Regions from separate parts of the Psychrobacillus sp. FSL W7-1457 genome, predicted to be linked through region 2. Evidence: a T-box and tRNA genes for the amino acid it is inferred to sense, from the RefSeq annotation. Region 2 holds a T-box; the other regions hold tRNA genes.
The links. The T-box of region 2 lies ahead of pheS (phenylalanine--tRNA ligase subunit alpha). A T-box ahead of a tRNA ligase gene usually reads a tRNA of that ligase, here a tRNA-Phe.
Positions count from the first base shown of each region.

Region 1: it encodes a tRNA-Phe, which carries the amino acid that the T-box ahead of pheS (phenylalanine--tRNA ligase subunit alpha) is inferred to sense. The anticodon was not compared.
Region 3: it encodes a tRNA-Phe, which carries the amino acid that the T-box ahead of pheS (phenylalanine--tRNA ligase subunit alpha) is inferred to sense. The anticodon was not compared.

Region 1 is NZ_CP151993.1:3,081,615-3,085,655, reverse strand. It holds rRNA gene NSQ95_RS15165 (23S ribosomal RNA) at 1-1,792, shown strand, start outside; rRNA gene rrf (5S ribosomal RNA) at 1,914-2,029, shown strand; tRNA gene NSQ95_RS15155 (tRNA-Asn) at 2,039-2,113, shown strand; tRNA gene NSQ95_RS15150 (tRNA-Ser) at 2,120-2,211, shown strand; tRNA gene NSQ95_RS15145 (tRNA-Glu) at 2,235-2,309, shown strand; tRNA gene NSQ95_RS15140 (tRNA-Val) at 2,332-2,407, shown strand; tRNA gene NSQ95_RS15135 (tRNA-Met) at 2,533-2,609, shown strand; tRNA gene NSQ95_RS15130 (tRNA-Asp) at 2,613-2,688, shown strand; tRNA gene NSQ95_RS15125 (tRNA-Phe) at 2,832-2,907, shown strand; tRNA gene NSQ95_RS15120 (tRNA-Thr) at 2,912-2,987, shown strand; tRNA gene NSQ95_RS15115 (tRNA-Tyr) at 2,997-3,080, shown strand; tRNA gene NSQ95_RS15110 (tRNA-Trp) at 3,089-3,162, shown strand; tRNA gene NSQ95_RS15105 (tRNA-His) at 3,188-3,263, shown strand; tRNA gene NSQ95_RS15100 (tRNA-His) at 3,299-3,374, shown strand; tRNA gene NSQ95_RS15095 (tRNA-Gln) at 3,376-3,447, shown strand; tRNA gene NSQ95_RS15090 (tRNA-Gly) at 3,454-3,528, shown strand; tRNA gene NSQ95_RS15085 (tRNA-Cys) at 3,535-3,608, shown strand; tRNA gene NSQ95_RS15080 (tRNA-Leu) at 3,641-3,722, shown strand.
Region 2 is NZ_CP151993.1:2,508,627-2,512,667, reverse strand. It holds gene NSQ95_RS12235 (DUF2441 domain-containing protein) at 1-176, shown strand, start outside; gene NSQ95_RS12230 (DUF3221 domain-containing protein) at 194-532, shown strand; gene sspI (small acid-soluble spore protein SspI) at 559-768, opposite strand; gene NSQ95_RS12220 (RNA methyltransferase) at 940-1,704, shown strand; T-box leader at 1,760-1,992, shown strand; gene pheS (phenylalanine--tRNA ligase subunit alpha) at 2,040-3,077, shown strand; gene pheT (phenylalanine--tRNA ligase subunit beta) at 3,090-4,041, shown strand, end outside.
Region 3 is NZ_CP151993.1:2,696,872-2,700,912, reverse strand. It holds rRNA gene NSQ95_RS13235 (23S ribosomal RNA) at 1-257, shown strand, start outside; rRNA gene rrf (5S ribosomal RNA) at 379-494, shown strand; tRNA gene NSQ95_RS13225 (tRNA-Val) at 518-593, shown strand; tRNA gene NSQ95_RS13220 (tRNA-Thr) at 607-682, shown strand; tRNA gene NSQ95_RS13215 (tRNA-Lys) at 689-761, shown strand; tRNA gene NSQ95_RS13210 (tRNA-Leu) at 784-868, shown strand; tRNA gene NSQ95_RS13205 (tRNA-Gly) at 886-960, shown strand; tRNA gene NSQ95_RS13200 (tRNA-Leu) at 975-1,063, shown strand; tRNA gene NSQ95_RS13195 (tRNA-Arg) at 1,080-1,156, shown strand; tRNA gene NSQ95_RS13190 (tRNA-Pro) at 1,166-1,242, shown strand; tRNA gene NSQ95_RS13185 (tRNA-Ala) at 1,260-1,335, shown strand; tRNA gene NSQ95_RS13180 (tRNA-Met) at 1,363-1,436, shown strand; tRNA gene NSQ95_RS13175 (tRNA-Ile) at 1,443-1,519, shown strand; tRNA gene NSQ95_RS13170 (tRNA-Ser) at 1,532-1,624, shown strand; tRNA gene NSQ95_RS13165 (tRNA-Met) at 1,729-1,805, shown strand; tRNA gene NSQ95_RS13160 (tRNA-Asp) at 1,809-1,884, shown strand; tRNA gene NSQ95_RS13155 (tRNA-Phe) at 2,028-2,103, shown strand; tRNA gene NSQ95_RS13150 (tRNA-Gly) at 2,112-2,185, shown strand; tRNA gene NSQ95_RS13145 (tRNA-Ile) at 2,192-2,268, shown strand; tRNA gene NSQ95_RS13140 (tRNA-Asn) at 2,273-2,347, shown strand; tRNA gene NSQ95_RS13135 (tRNA-Ser) at 2,355-2,445, shown strand; tRNA gene NSQ95_RS13130 (tRNA-Glu) at 2,453-2,524, shown strand; gene NSQ95_RS13125 (1,4-dihydroxy-2-naphthoate polyprenyltransferase) at 3,039-3,950, opposite strand.

The DNA.
Region 1 (4,041 bases), 570 kb from region 2:
CGTAATAGCTCACTGGTCGAGTGACGCTGCGCCGAAAATGTATCGGGGCTAAACAAATCACCGAAGCTGTGGATTGATACCTTTGGTATCAGTGGTAGGAGAGCGTTCTAAGGGCGTTGAAGTCAGACCGGAAGGACTGGTGGAGCGCTTAGAAGTGAGAATGCCGGTATGAGTAGCGAAAGATGGGTGAGAATCCCATCCACCGTATGACTAAGGTTTCCTGAGGAAGGCTCGTCCGCTCAGGGTTAGTCGGGACCTAAGTCGAGGCCGATAGGCGTAGACGATGGACAACAGGTTGATATTCCTGTACCACCACCCCACCGTTTGAGTGATGGGGGGACGCAGTAGGATAGGGTAAGCGTGCTGTTGGTTATGCACGTCCAAGCAGTGAGGTGTGAGTGTAGGCAAATCCGCACTCTGTAACATTGAGCTGTGATGGCAAGGACGTATGTCCGGAGTTCCTGATTTCACACTGCCAAGAAAAGCCTCTAACGAGGTGGGAGGTGCCCGTACCGCAAACCGACACAGGTAGTCGAGGAGAGAATCCTAAGGTGAGCGAGAGAACTCTCGTTAAGGAACTCGGCAAAATGACCCCGTAACTTCGGGAGAAGGGGTGCTCTTTTGGGTGAATAGCCTAGAAGAGCCGCAGTGAATAGGCCCAGGCGACTGTTTAGCAAAAACACAGGTCTCTGCAAAACCGTAAGGTGAAGTATAGGGGCTGACGCCTGCCCGGTGCTGGAAGGTTAAGAGGAGTGCTTAGCGCAAGCGAAGGTGCGAATTGAAGCCCCAGTAAACGGCGGCCGTAACTATAACGGTCCTAAGGTAGCGAAATTCCTTGTCGGGTAAGTTCCGACCCGCACGAAAGGCGTAACGATCTGGGCACTGTCTCAACGAGAGACTCGGTGAAATTATAGTACCTGTGAAGATGCAGGTTACCCGCGACAGGACGGAAAGACCCCGTGGAGCTTTACTGTAGCTTGATATTGAATTTTGGTGCAACTTGTACAGGATAGGTAGGAGCCTTAGAGCCCGGAGCGCCAGCTTCGGAGGAGGCGTCGGTGGGATACTACCCTGGTTGTATTGAAATTCTAACCCATACCCGTAACCCGGGTAGGAGACAGTGTCAGGCGGGCAGTTTGACTGGGGCGGTCGCCTCCTAAAGTGTAACGGAGGCGCCCAAAGGTTCCCTCAGAATGGTTGGAAATCATTCGAAGAGTGTAAAGGCAGAAGGGAGCTTGACTGCGAGACCTACAAGTCGAGCAGGGTCGAAAGACGGGCTTAGTGATCCGGTGGTTCCGCATGGAAGGGCCATCGCTCAACGGATAAAAGCTACCCCGGGGATAACAGGCTTATCTCCCCCAAGAGTCCACATCGACGGGGAGGTTTGGCACCTCGATGTCGGCTCATCGCATCCTGGGGCTGTAGTCGGTCCCAAGGGTTGGGCTGTTCGCCCATTAAAGCGGTACGCGAGCTGGGTTCAGAACGTCGTGAGACAGTTCGGTCCCTATCCGTCGTGGGCGTAGGAAATTTGAGAGGAGCTGTCCTTAGTACGAGAGGACCGGGATGGACACACCGCTGGTGTACCAGTTGTTCTGCCAAGGGCATCGCTGGGTAGCTATGTGTGGACGGGATAAGTGCTGAAAGCATCTAAGCACGAAGCCCCCCTCAAGATGAGATTTCCCATTACGCAAGTAAGTAAGATCCCTCAAAGACGATGAGGTAGATAGGTTCGGGGTGGAAGCGTGGCGACACGTGCAGCTGACGAATACTAATCGATCGAGGACTTAACCAAATTGTTTGTTTCTAAGATGTCAGTTTATTCAGTTTTGAAAGAATAAATTTTTATTAAATTAATGCTTGTAATAATCTACATAGTTGATATAATAGAACTTGTCTTTCAATAATTATTCAAGTCTAGTGATGATGGCGAAGAGGTCACACCCGTTCCCATACCGAACACGGAAGTTAAGCTCTTCAGCGCCGATGGTAGTTGGGGGTCTCCCCCTGCAAGAGTAGGACGTCGCTAGGCGGATATTATTCCGAAGTAGCTCAGTGGTAGAGCAATCGGCTGTTAACCGATCGGTCGTAGGTTCGAGTCCTACCTTCGGAGCCATTTCTAGGAGAGCTGTCCGAGTGGCCGAAGGAGCACGATTGGAAATCGTGTAGGCGGGTAACACTGTCTCAAGGGTTCAAATCCCTTGCTCTCCGCCAGATAGATTTCTCTAATACATAATGGCCCCTTGGTCAAGCGGTTAAGACACCGCCCTTTCACGGCGGTAACACGGGTTCGAATCCCGTAGGGGTCACCATTTAATTTTAAACCAGCATTACGGAGGATTAGCTCAGCTGGGAGAGCATCTGCCTTACAAGCAGAGGGTCGGCGGTTCGAGCCCGTCATCCTCCACCATTATTAATTTAGCAAGTATTATTATCGCGGGGTGGAGCAAATCGCTTCACGAAGAAAGCGAAGCGTGGAAGACGTAAAACTCACTAAATGCGTAGGATGATTTAAATTTCATCTAATATTATTGTCGCGGGGTGGAGCAGTTCGGTAGCTCGTCGGGCTCATAACCCGAAGGTCACAGGTTCAAATCCTGTCCCCGCAACCAAATGGTCCCGTGGTGTAGCGGTTAACATGCCTGCCTGTCACGCAGGAGATCGCCGGTTCGATCCCGGTCGGGACCGCCATTTATTATTCAATATGTTAGAGATTTAGGATAAGCAAGCAAATCGAGGAAGCAATCGAACGAAAGAAGGAGCGTACTAAAGTACGTGACTGAATGAGTGAGTGAAGCTGACAAAGAGTTGTACAGCTTAGCGTAAATCGAAGAGGCTCAGTAGCTCAGTCGGTAGAGCAAAGGACTGAAAATCCTTGTGTCGGCGGTTCGATTCCGTCCTGAGCCACCATTACGCCGGAATAGCTCAATTGGTAGAGCAACTGACTTGTAATCAGTAGGTTGGGGGTTCAAGTCCTCTTTCCGGCACCACTGTCTAGTGGAGGGGTAGCGAAGTGGCTAAACGCGGCGGACTGTAAATCCGCTCCTTAGGGTTCGGCGGTTCGAATCCGTCCCCCTCCACCAGTTTTTATAGGGGCATAGTTTAACGGTAGAATAGAGGTCTCCAAAACCTTTGATGTGGGTTCGATTCCTACTGCCCCTGCCAAATAATAAGTTAACTTTGAATAATGGCGGTTGTGGCGAAGTGGTTAACGCACCGGATTGTGATTCCGGCATTCGTGGGTTCAATTCCCATCAGTCGCCCCATATTCTATCTGGTTAGCTCTTTTTTTTATTCTGTGGCGGTCGTGGCGAAGTGGTTAACGCACCGGATTGTGATTCCGGCATTCGTGGGTTCAATTCCCATCGGTCGCCCCATTGGGGTATAGCCAAGCGGTAAGGCAACGGATTTTGATTCCGTCATGCCCTGGTTCGAATCCAGGTACCCCAGTTATTTGCGGAAGTAGTTCAGTGGTAGAACACCACCTTGCCAAGGTGGGGGTCGCGAGTTCGAACCTCGTCTTCCGCTCCAAATTAAGGCGGCATAGCCAAGTGGTAAGGCACAGGTCTGCAACACCTTTATCACCGGTTCAAATCCGGTTGCCGCCTCCAATTTTTAAAAAAGTATTTACTGCCTTTAATATGCCGGTGTGGCGGAATTGGCAGACGCGCGGGACTCAAAATCCCGTATCTTCGGATGTGTCGGTTCGACCCCGACCACCGGTATCATATTCATGACATAAAGTCATACATATCAAGACTTCTAACTACTTGTTAGAGGTCTTTTTTGTTGTTTCAATAAGAGGACTGAAATAAGCTAAAATCCCGTGCATAGGAGTAATTGAATGTCTCGGAAGAAGTAATAGTTATATCAAAAAAGTTATATTTGCTTAAAATGAAAATCACTTAAATTGTTAGAATAGCTCTTGAAAATCTTTTCAATGTCTCAATACCTGTACATTCACTTTTTCAAGAATTGAATGCGTATCTATATTTCCGTTTTCATATTAGTTACTTTGTATATTTTTACATTCGATTGACAAGA
Region 2 (4,041 bases):
ATGGTAAAACTTTTGAGGGAGATGCAAGCCATTTGCCAAAGGAAGATGGTGTACCTTTTGCAAAGAAAATAGAACAGGCAAGAGAGTATTGGCAAGGAAATGTAAATAGTGGATTACCAGAGATGTTAGTGGATGGAAAAATTGAAGTTGTAGAAATTCTAGAAGAGTATGAATAATGCTGGGAGGTTAACCAATGATTCGATATTTGGGGTTTCTTATAATACTGGTATCCGTTGTTAGTTTATGGGGTTGTAATGAAGAAAGTCAGGAAGAGCGATTTATAATGGAGGGTATAGTAGCAGAGGTCTCTGATGCTCATGTTTTTATTTATGAAGAGCAACCAGGAATAGATAGAATTTTAACAAAGGAGGAAGTTACATCTAAATCTATACAATCTTCATCCTTTGGGTTTGATGAAAAACTATCGGATATAGAGGTCGGGGACAAGGTGAAAGTCTGGTATGATGTCCTAGACACACGCTTACCAGGCTCTGGCCATGGCACTAAAATCGAACTAATAAAGAGACCGTAGTATGTACGGTCTCCACTAGCTAATACTTATTGAGCAAATGCAGTAGAAACATTATTGAGCATTGCTTGTTTGCTGGATTCATCAGCCGATTTCCACCATTTTTCAAAGATTACACCAAGACCAGGTAATAAATGTTCTTCTCCTCGGTTAATCGCATCTTCTACCACTTCTTTAATATCAGTAGCTGAATTACCCTTTAGGTTAGCTGCTATTGCTTCTCGAATTTGAAAATCCATTTTCATCACTCCTTGTCTTTATCTTTCCCCATGTTTCTTCAGGTATACATAATTTTGTTTAATTGATAGAAGATAAATATGAACTACCGAAAGAACGTGATATAATTTTTTACAATGAAAAGATGCTAAAACTTTAGTTTTACAGCACTTTAGAAAAAGGCGGTACATAATATGAAACGAATCGAATCTCCTCAAAACTCCTTAGTAAAGCATTGGAAAAAATTACTCAGTGTTCGAAAAGAAAGAGATAAAACTGGTGAATTTATCATTGAAGGCTATCATTTAGTAGAAGAAGCAATCAAACAAAAAGAACTTGTCTTAACTATCATGTTAAGCGATACAAGTGAAATTCCTGCCAGTTGGGACGTAGACAATCTAGAAATAGTAGAAATTAATGATGTTATTAAAAAAGAGCTTGCTGAAACAGAGCATACACAAGGCATTTTTGCACATTGTAAACAAAGTGCAGCTAAAGCAGATGAACAAGAAAATTGGAGTAAATTTTTATTGATCGATGCGGTTCAAGACCCAGGGAATATTGGAACGATGATTCGTACGGCTGATGCTGCAGGGATAGACGCTGTTATTCTTGGAAAGGGATCAGCTGATGCGTACAATTCTAAAACGCTTCGCTCTGCTCAAGGCTCTCATTTCCACATACCTATTTTAAAAGGTGACTTGAGCTATTGGGTCGATCAGCTCAAAAAGAAAAATGTAAAAGTATATGGAACGGCATTTGAAAATTCAACGCCGTTTCATGAAGTAGAGAAAAGTGACGCGTTTGCATTAATAGTAGGAAACGAAGGTAGTGGCATACAAGCAAGTCTTTTAGATCAAACGGACCAAAATATTATTGTTCCTTTATTGGGCCAAGCGGAATCTTTAAATGTCGCAGTCGCAACAGGAATTCTTCTTTATGGGCTTACATTGAGATAAATACCCTTGATGAAATGTTTAAAAGTCCGTATAATAGATAATAATTTGATAAATAAGAAAAGCTGTCATCGGGAAAAGTATATATGATTATTCGAATGTAGGGATTTTGCGCCTAGACTGGAAGCGTAAATGGAGAATTCATATAGAAGTTCACCCCGTTAGCTGCCACCGGGACCAGTATTTACTGTAAAGGTGTGCCGGTGTAGAGCCGTTATTCGAATTGAGTGATTGCACGTTTTGTTGTGCAATAATCAGGGTGGTACCGCGAAATTAGTCCTCGTCCCTTTTATAGGGGCGGGGATTTTTTATTTTGTCAATTAGGAGGGATTTTTCAAATGGAAGCACAACTTCAACAGTTAAAAGAAGAAGCATTACAAAAAATTGAAGCATCACAAAACACAAAAGAATTAAATGATGTGAGAGTAGCGTATTTAGGAAAAAAAGGACCGATCACAGATTTATTAAAGGGTATGGGTAAACTCCCAGCTGAAGAACGTCCAAAAATGGGAGCACTTGTGAATGTAGTGCGTGAAGAAGTAACTGCCGTTTTAGAAGCACGTATGACATTACTTCAAGAACAAGCGATTCAAGAACAGCTTGCAAAAGAGTCTATCGATGTTACATTACCGGGAAGACCAGTGAAAACAGGTAATCATCATCCACTCACACGTGTAGTGGAGGAAATCGAAGATCTATTCTTAAGCATGGGTTATGAAATTGCCGAGGGTCCTGAGGTAGAAAAGGATTACTACAATTTTGAAGCGTTGAATTTACCTAAAGGACATCCAGCTCGTGATATGCAGGATTCCTTCTATATTTCAGAGGATATTCTATTGCGTACGCATACCTCTCCAGTTCAAGCGCGCACGATGGAAGCAAAAGAAGGGCAACCAATTAAGATCATTTGTCCTGGTAAGGTATATCGTCGTGATAATGATGATGCTACCCATTCTCATCAATTCACTCAAATCGAAGGTTTAGTCATCGGTGAAAATATTCGTATGAGTGATTTAAAAGGTACTTTATCTTTATTCGCGAAGAAAATGTTCGGAGAAGATCGTGAAATTCGACTGCGTCCAAGCTTCTTCCCATTCACAGAGCCTTCTGTAGAGATGGATATCTCTTGCTTCAAATGTGGAGGAAGTGGTTGTAACGTATGTAAGAAAACAGGTTGGATTGAAATTCTAGGAGCAGGTATGGTTCATCCTAATGTTCTTGAGATGGCTGGCTATGATTCTAAAAAGCTTTCTGGTTTTGCGTTTGGTATGGGACCAGAGCGTATTGCAATGTTGAAATATGGAGTGGAAGATATTCGTCATTTCTATACAAATGATGTGCGTTTCTTATCGCAATTCCACCGAACAGAAGTGTAAGGAGGAAATGACATGTTAGTATCAACGAAATGGTTATCAGAATATGTAAACACACAAGGGTTTGACCCTAAAGACTTAGGTGAGAAAATTACTCGCTCAGGAATAGAAGTAGATGCAGTGATTGATCGCTCTCTAGGCATGGCAAATGTAGTAGTTGGATATGTAAAGGAAAAAGTGAAGCATCCAGAAGCAGATAAGCTAAACATCTGTCAGGTGGATGTAGGAGATGAAATCACTCAAATTATTTGTGGTGCTCCGAATGTTGACGCTGGTCAAAAAGTAATCGTTGCACGTCCTGGAGCTGTACTACCAGGCGGCATTAAAATAAAAAAAGCGAAGCTACGCGGTGAAGTATCTAATGGAATGATTTGTTCTCTTCAAGAGCTAGGTATTGAAGGTCGTCTCGTATCTAAAGCGTATGCAGAAGGTATTTATGTTCTTCCTGAAACAGCTGTACCAGGTGAAAGTGCACTTCCTTTATTAGGCTTGGACGATGTAGTGCTAGAGTTAGGATTAACACCAAACCGTTCGGATGCACTAAGTATGCTAGGAGTTGCTTATGAAGTAGGAGCTATTCTTTCAGAGGATATGAAATATCCGGAGGCTGCTTATACAGAGAGCAACGAAAAGGCAGAAGACTATTTGAAGCTTCGTGTGGCTGCAATAGAAGAAAATCCTTTGTATATTGCTAAGGTAGTTAAAAACGTACAAGTAAAAGAATCTCCATTATGGCTACAGAATCGTCTGATGGCTGCTGGAATTCGTCCTCATAATAATGTAGTTGATATTACTAACTATGTATTAATGGAGTTTGGTCAACCACTTCATGCATTTGACTATGACCGTTTAGCGACAAAGGAAATCGTTGTACGCCTTGCAGCTGAAGGAGAAAAGATTGTTACACTCGATGACCAAGAACGAACACTTAAATCTAATCATTTAGTAATAACTAACGGTAAAGAGC
Region 3 (4,041 bases), 190 kb from region 2:
GAGCTGTCCTTAGTACGAGAGGACCGGGATGGACACACCGCTGGTGTACCAGTTGTTCTGCCAAGGGCATCGCTGGGTAGCTATGTGTGGACGGGATAAGTGCTGAAAGCATCTAAGCACGAAGCCCCCCTCAAGATGAGATTTCCCATTACGCAAGTAAGTAAGATCCCTCAAAGACGATGAGGTAGATAGGTTCGGGGTGGAAGCGTGGCGACACGTGCAGCTGACGAATACTAATCGATCGAGGACTTAACCAAATTGTTTGTTTCTAAGATGTCAGTTTATTCAGTTTTGAAAGAATAAATTTTTATTAAATTAATGCTTGTAATAATCTACATAGTTGATATAATAGAACTTGTCTTTCAATAATTATTCAAGTCTAGTGATGATGGCGAAGAGGTCACACCCGTTCCCATACCGAACACGGAAGTTAAGCTCTTCAGCGCCGATGGTAGTTGGGGGTCTCCCCCTGCAAGAGTAGGACGTCGCTGGGCTTGCAATAAAAAAATATTACCCAGGAGGATTAGCTCAGCTGGGAGAGCATCTGCCTTACAAGCAGAGGGTCGGCGGTTCGAGCCCGTCATCCTCCACCATAATTTTACTCCTGCCGGAGTAGCTCAACTGGTAGAGCAACTGACTTGTAATCAGTAGGTTGAGGGTTCAAGTCCTTTCTCCGGCACCATTTTCCGAGCCATTAGCTCAGTTGGTAGAGCATCTGACTTTTAATCAGAGGGTCGAAGGTTCGAGTCCTTCATGGCTCATTCACTTTTGTGAAATAAATATGCGGGTGTGGCGGAACTGGCAGACGCACTAGACTTAGGATCTAGCGCCGCAAGGCGTGGGGGTTCGACTCCCTTCACCCGCACCATTTAATTTAATAACCGAGCGGAAGTAGTTCAGTGGTAGAACACCACCTTGCCAAGGTGGGGGTCGCGAGTTCGAACCTCGTCTTCCGCTCCAAAGATTCACTAAGTGCCGGGGTGGCGGAACTGGCAGACGCACAGGACTTAAAATCCTGCGGTAGGTGACTACCGTACCGGTTCGATTCCGGTCCTCGGCACCACTTTTAAGTAACATTAGCGCCCGTAGCTCAATTGGATAGAGCGTCTGACTACGGATCAGAAGGTTGTGGGTTCGACTCCTGCCGGGCGCGCCAATATATATACGGGAAGTAGCTCAGCTTGGTAGAGCACTTGGTTTGGGACCAAGGGGTCGCAGGTTCGAATCCTGTCTTCCCGACCAGTTATTAATAAAAATTTGGGGCCTTAGCTCAGCTGGGAGAGCGCCTGCCTTGCACGCAGGAGGTCAGCGGTTCGATCCCGCTAGGCTCCACCAAATATAAAATTTTCTTTTAAAGTTCCTGGCGGCGTAGCTCAGCTGGCTAGAGCATTCGGTTCATACCCGAAAGGTCGTGGGTTCGACTCCCTCTGCCGCCATCTTAAGGACCTTTAGCTCAGTTGGTTAGAGCAGACGGCTCATAACCGTCCGGTCGCAGGTTCGAGTCCTGCAAGGTCCACCAACATAATTTTTCGGAGGAATACCCAAGTCTGGCTGAAGGGATCGGTCTTGAAAACCGACAGGCGGGTCATACCGCGCGGGGGTTCGAATCCCTCTTCCTCCTCCATCTTATTGTTAGTGGGAAATTATACATAACATCTATGCAAGTAAGCTTGGAAACGGAAAAGTTATTAAATACATAGTTGATTTAAATTTCAACGATTTTATTGTCGCGGGGTGGAGCAGTTCGGTAGCTCGTCGGGCTCATAACCCGAAGGTCACAGGTTCAAATCCTGTCCCCGCAACCAAATGGTCCCGTGGTGTAGCGGTTAACATGCCTGCCTGTCACGCAGGAGATCGCCGGTTCGATCCCGGTCGGGACCGCCATTTATTATTCAATATGTTAGAGATTTAGGATAAGCAAGCAAATCGAGGAAGCAATCGAACGAAAGAAGAAGCGTACTAAAGTACGTGACTGAATGAGTGAGTGAAGCTGACAAAGAGTTGTGCCGCTTAGCGTAAATCGAAGAGGCTCAGTAGCTCAGTCGGTAGAGCAAAGGACTGAAAATCCTTGTGTCGGCGGTTCGATTCCGTCCTGAGCCACCATTTATCACGCGGGTGTAGTTTAGTGGTAAAACCTCAGCCTTCCAAGCTGATGATGAGAGTTCGATTCTCTTCACCCGCTCCAATTAATGGGCCTATAGCTCAGCTGGTTAGAGCGCACGCCTGATAAGCGTGAGGTCGATGGTTCGAGTCCATTTAGGCCCACCATTATTCCGAAGTAGCTCAGTGGTAGAGCAATCGGCTGTTAACCGATTGGTCGTAGGTTCGAGTCCTACCTTCGGAGCCATATATATGGGGAAGTACTCAAGTGGCTGAAGAGGCGCCCCTGCTAAGGGTGTAGGTCGGGCAACCGGCGCGAGGGTTCAAATCCCTCCTTCTCCGCCATATATAAGGCCCCTTGGTCAAGCGGTTAAGACACCGCCCTTTCACGGCGGTAACACGGGTTCGAATCCCGTAGGGGTCATAACTTTAAAAAGACAATCACTTCGGTGGTTGTCTTTTTTATTTTATCTTTATGATATGTAAGGATCGTTATAACACTGCAGGTCCTTAAGGGAAGAGGTATTAAGAAAAGTAATGTATTTATTGTAGTAAATCTATACTGCACTTAATTATAATAACTTCCCTGTCATGTTTGTGAAATTCCTTTCAAATATTGTTAGCAGAACGATTACATTAAAGTGATCGAGTAGGTTCTACATTATAGCATTTGGAGCGTTATCTTCTTGTGAAGAGATTTACTCCTAAAAGTTCTTCCACCGACCGATTATCAGGTAAAACCGACCGATTGTTGAAGGGAACCAACCGATTATTATGCCTAACCGACCGATTATTGAACAAAACCGTCCGATTCTAAAGAAACTACTCAAAATCTATTATTTGGTTAGATTTTTCTTTCTTCGTTTACACTTCTCCAACCTCTAATTTAAACTTCACAAATAAAAAAGCCAGGAAGCGTTTAACTTCCTGACTGATCATCATATTAAAAATCCTATTAACAAGCCAATACCTAAAAGAAATACGAAAATGGTATTGGTAAGTGCGGTGTTTTTCATTGCTAATCCAACTTCAAGGTGATTCTCTTTAGATTTAAATAGCTTTATAGCATCTAGTGGTTTCTTAGCACTTAGGAAGACTAGTAAAGCCCAAGGTGTAATAATTTGTAGAATTACTAGTAAGATGATCCATACATAAGAAACGATAAAAAATAAGGCTAACACATTAATAGCATTGTCTCTACCTATTAAGATAGCCATTGTTTTCCTACCGCCTTTTGTATCCTCTACAATATCTCGAATATTATTAGAAAGCATAATAGCAGCGACAAGCAGAGTGCTAGGGATAGATAGGAACAAGGCAAAGTTTGGTATAGAACCTACCTGAATGTATGTAGCAATTAAAACAATAAACATTCCCATAACCACGCCACTGAATAGTTCTCCAAACGGTGTATAAGCTATTGGGTAAGGTCCACCGGTATATAAGTATCCAATGAGCATACAAACGGCACCAATGATCAATAAAAGCCAAGATGATTGGGAACAAATATAAATACCTAACAGAGCGGCTAGGACGTATAGTACTAAGGCTAGTTGAAGCACTGTCTTTGGTTTGACACCATTGCGGACTATTGCGCCACCAATGCCGATAGATTCTTCACTATCTAGACCTCTTTCAAAGTCGTAGTACTCATTAAACATATTCGTAGCAGCTTGTATAAACAAGCACGCAATGAGCATTGCTAAGAATAAAGGCCAATCAATATTTACGTAATAAAGGGCAATCATTGTACCTAAAAATACAGGGGCAAACGATGCAGTTAACGTGTGTGGTCTTGTTAACTTCCACCATATACGCCAGCCTTTATCAGCTTGTAGTTCTTGTGACATATAAATTTCTCTCCTTTTAAAGAATCAACTTCAATTTTAGCATACATTTGTAGCTAAATGTGTGCCGAAACGCGGAGAAAGTTGTATGATA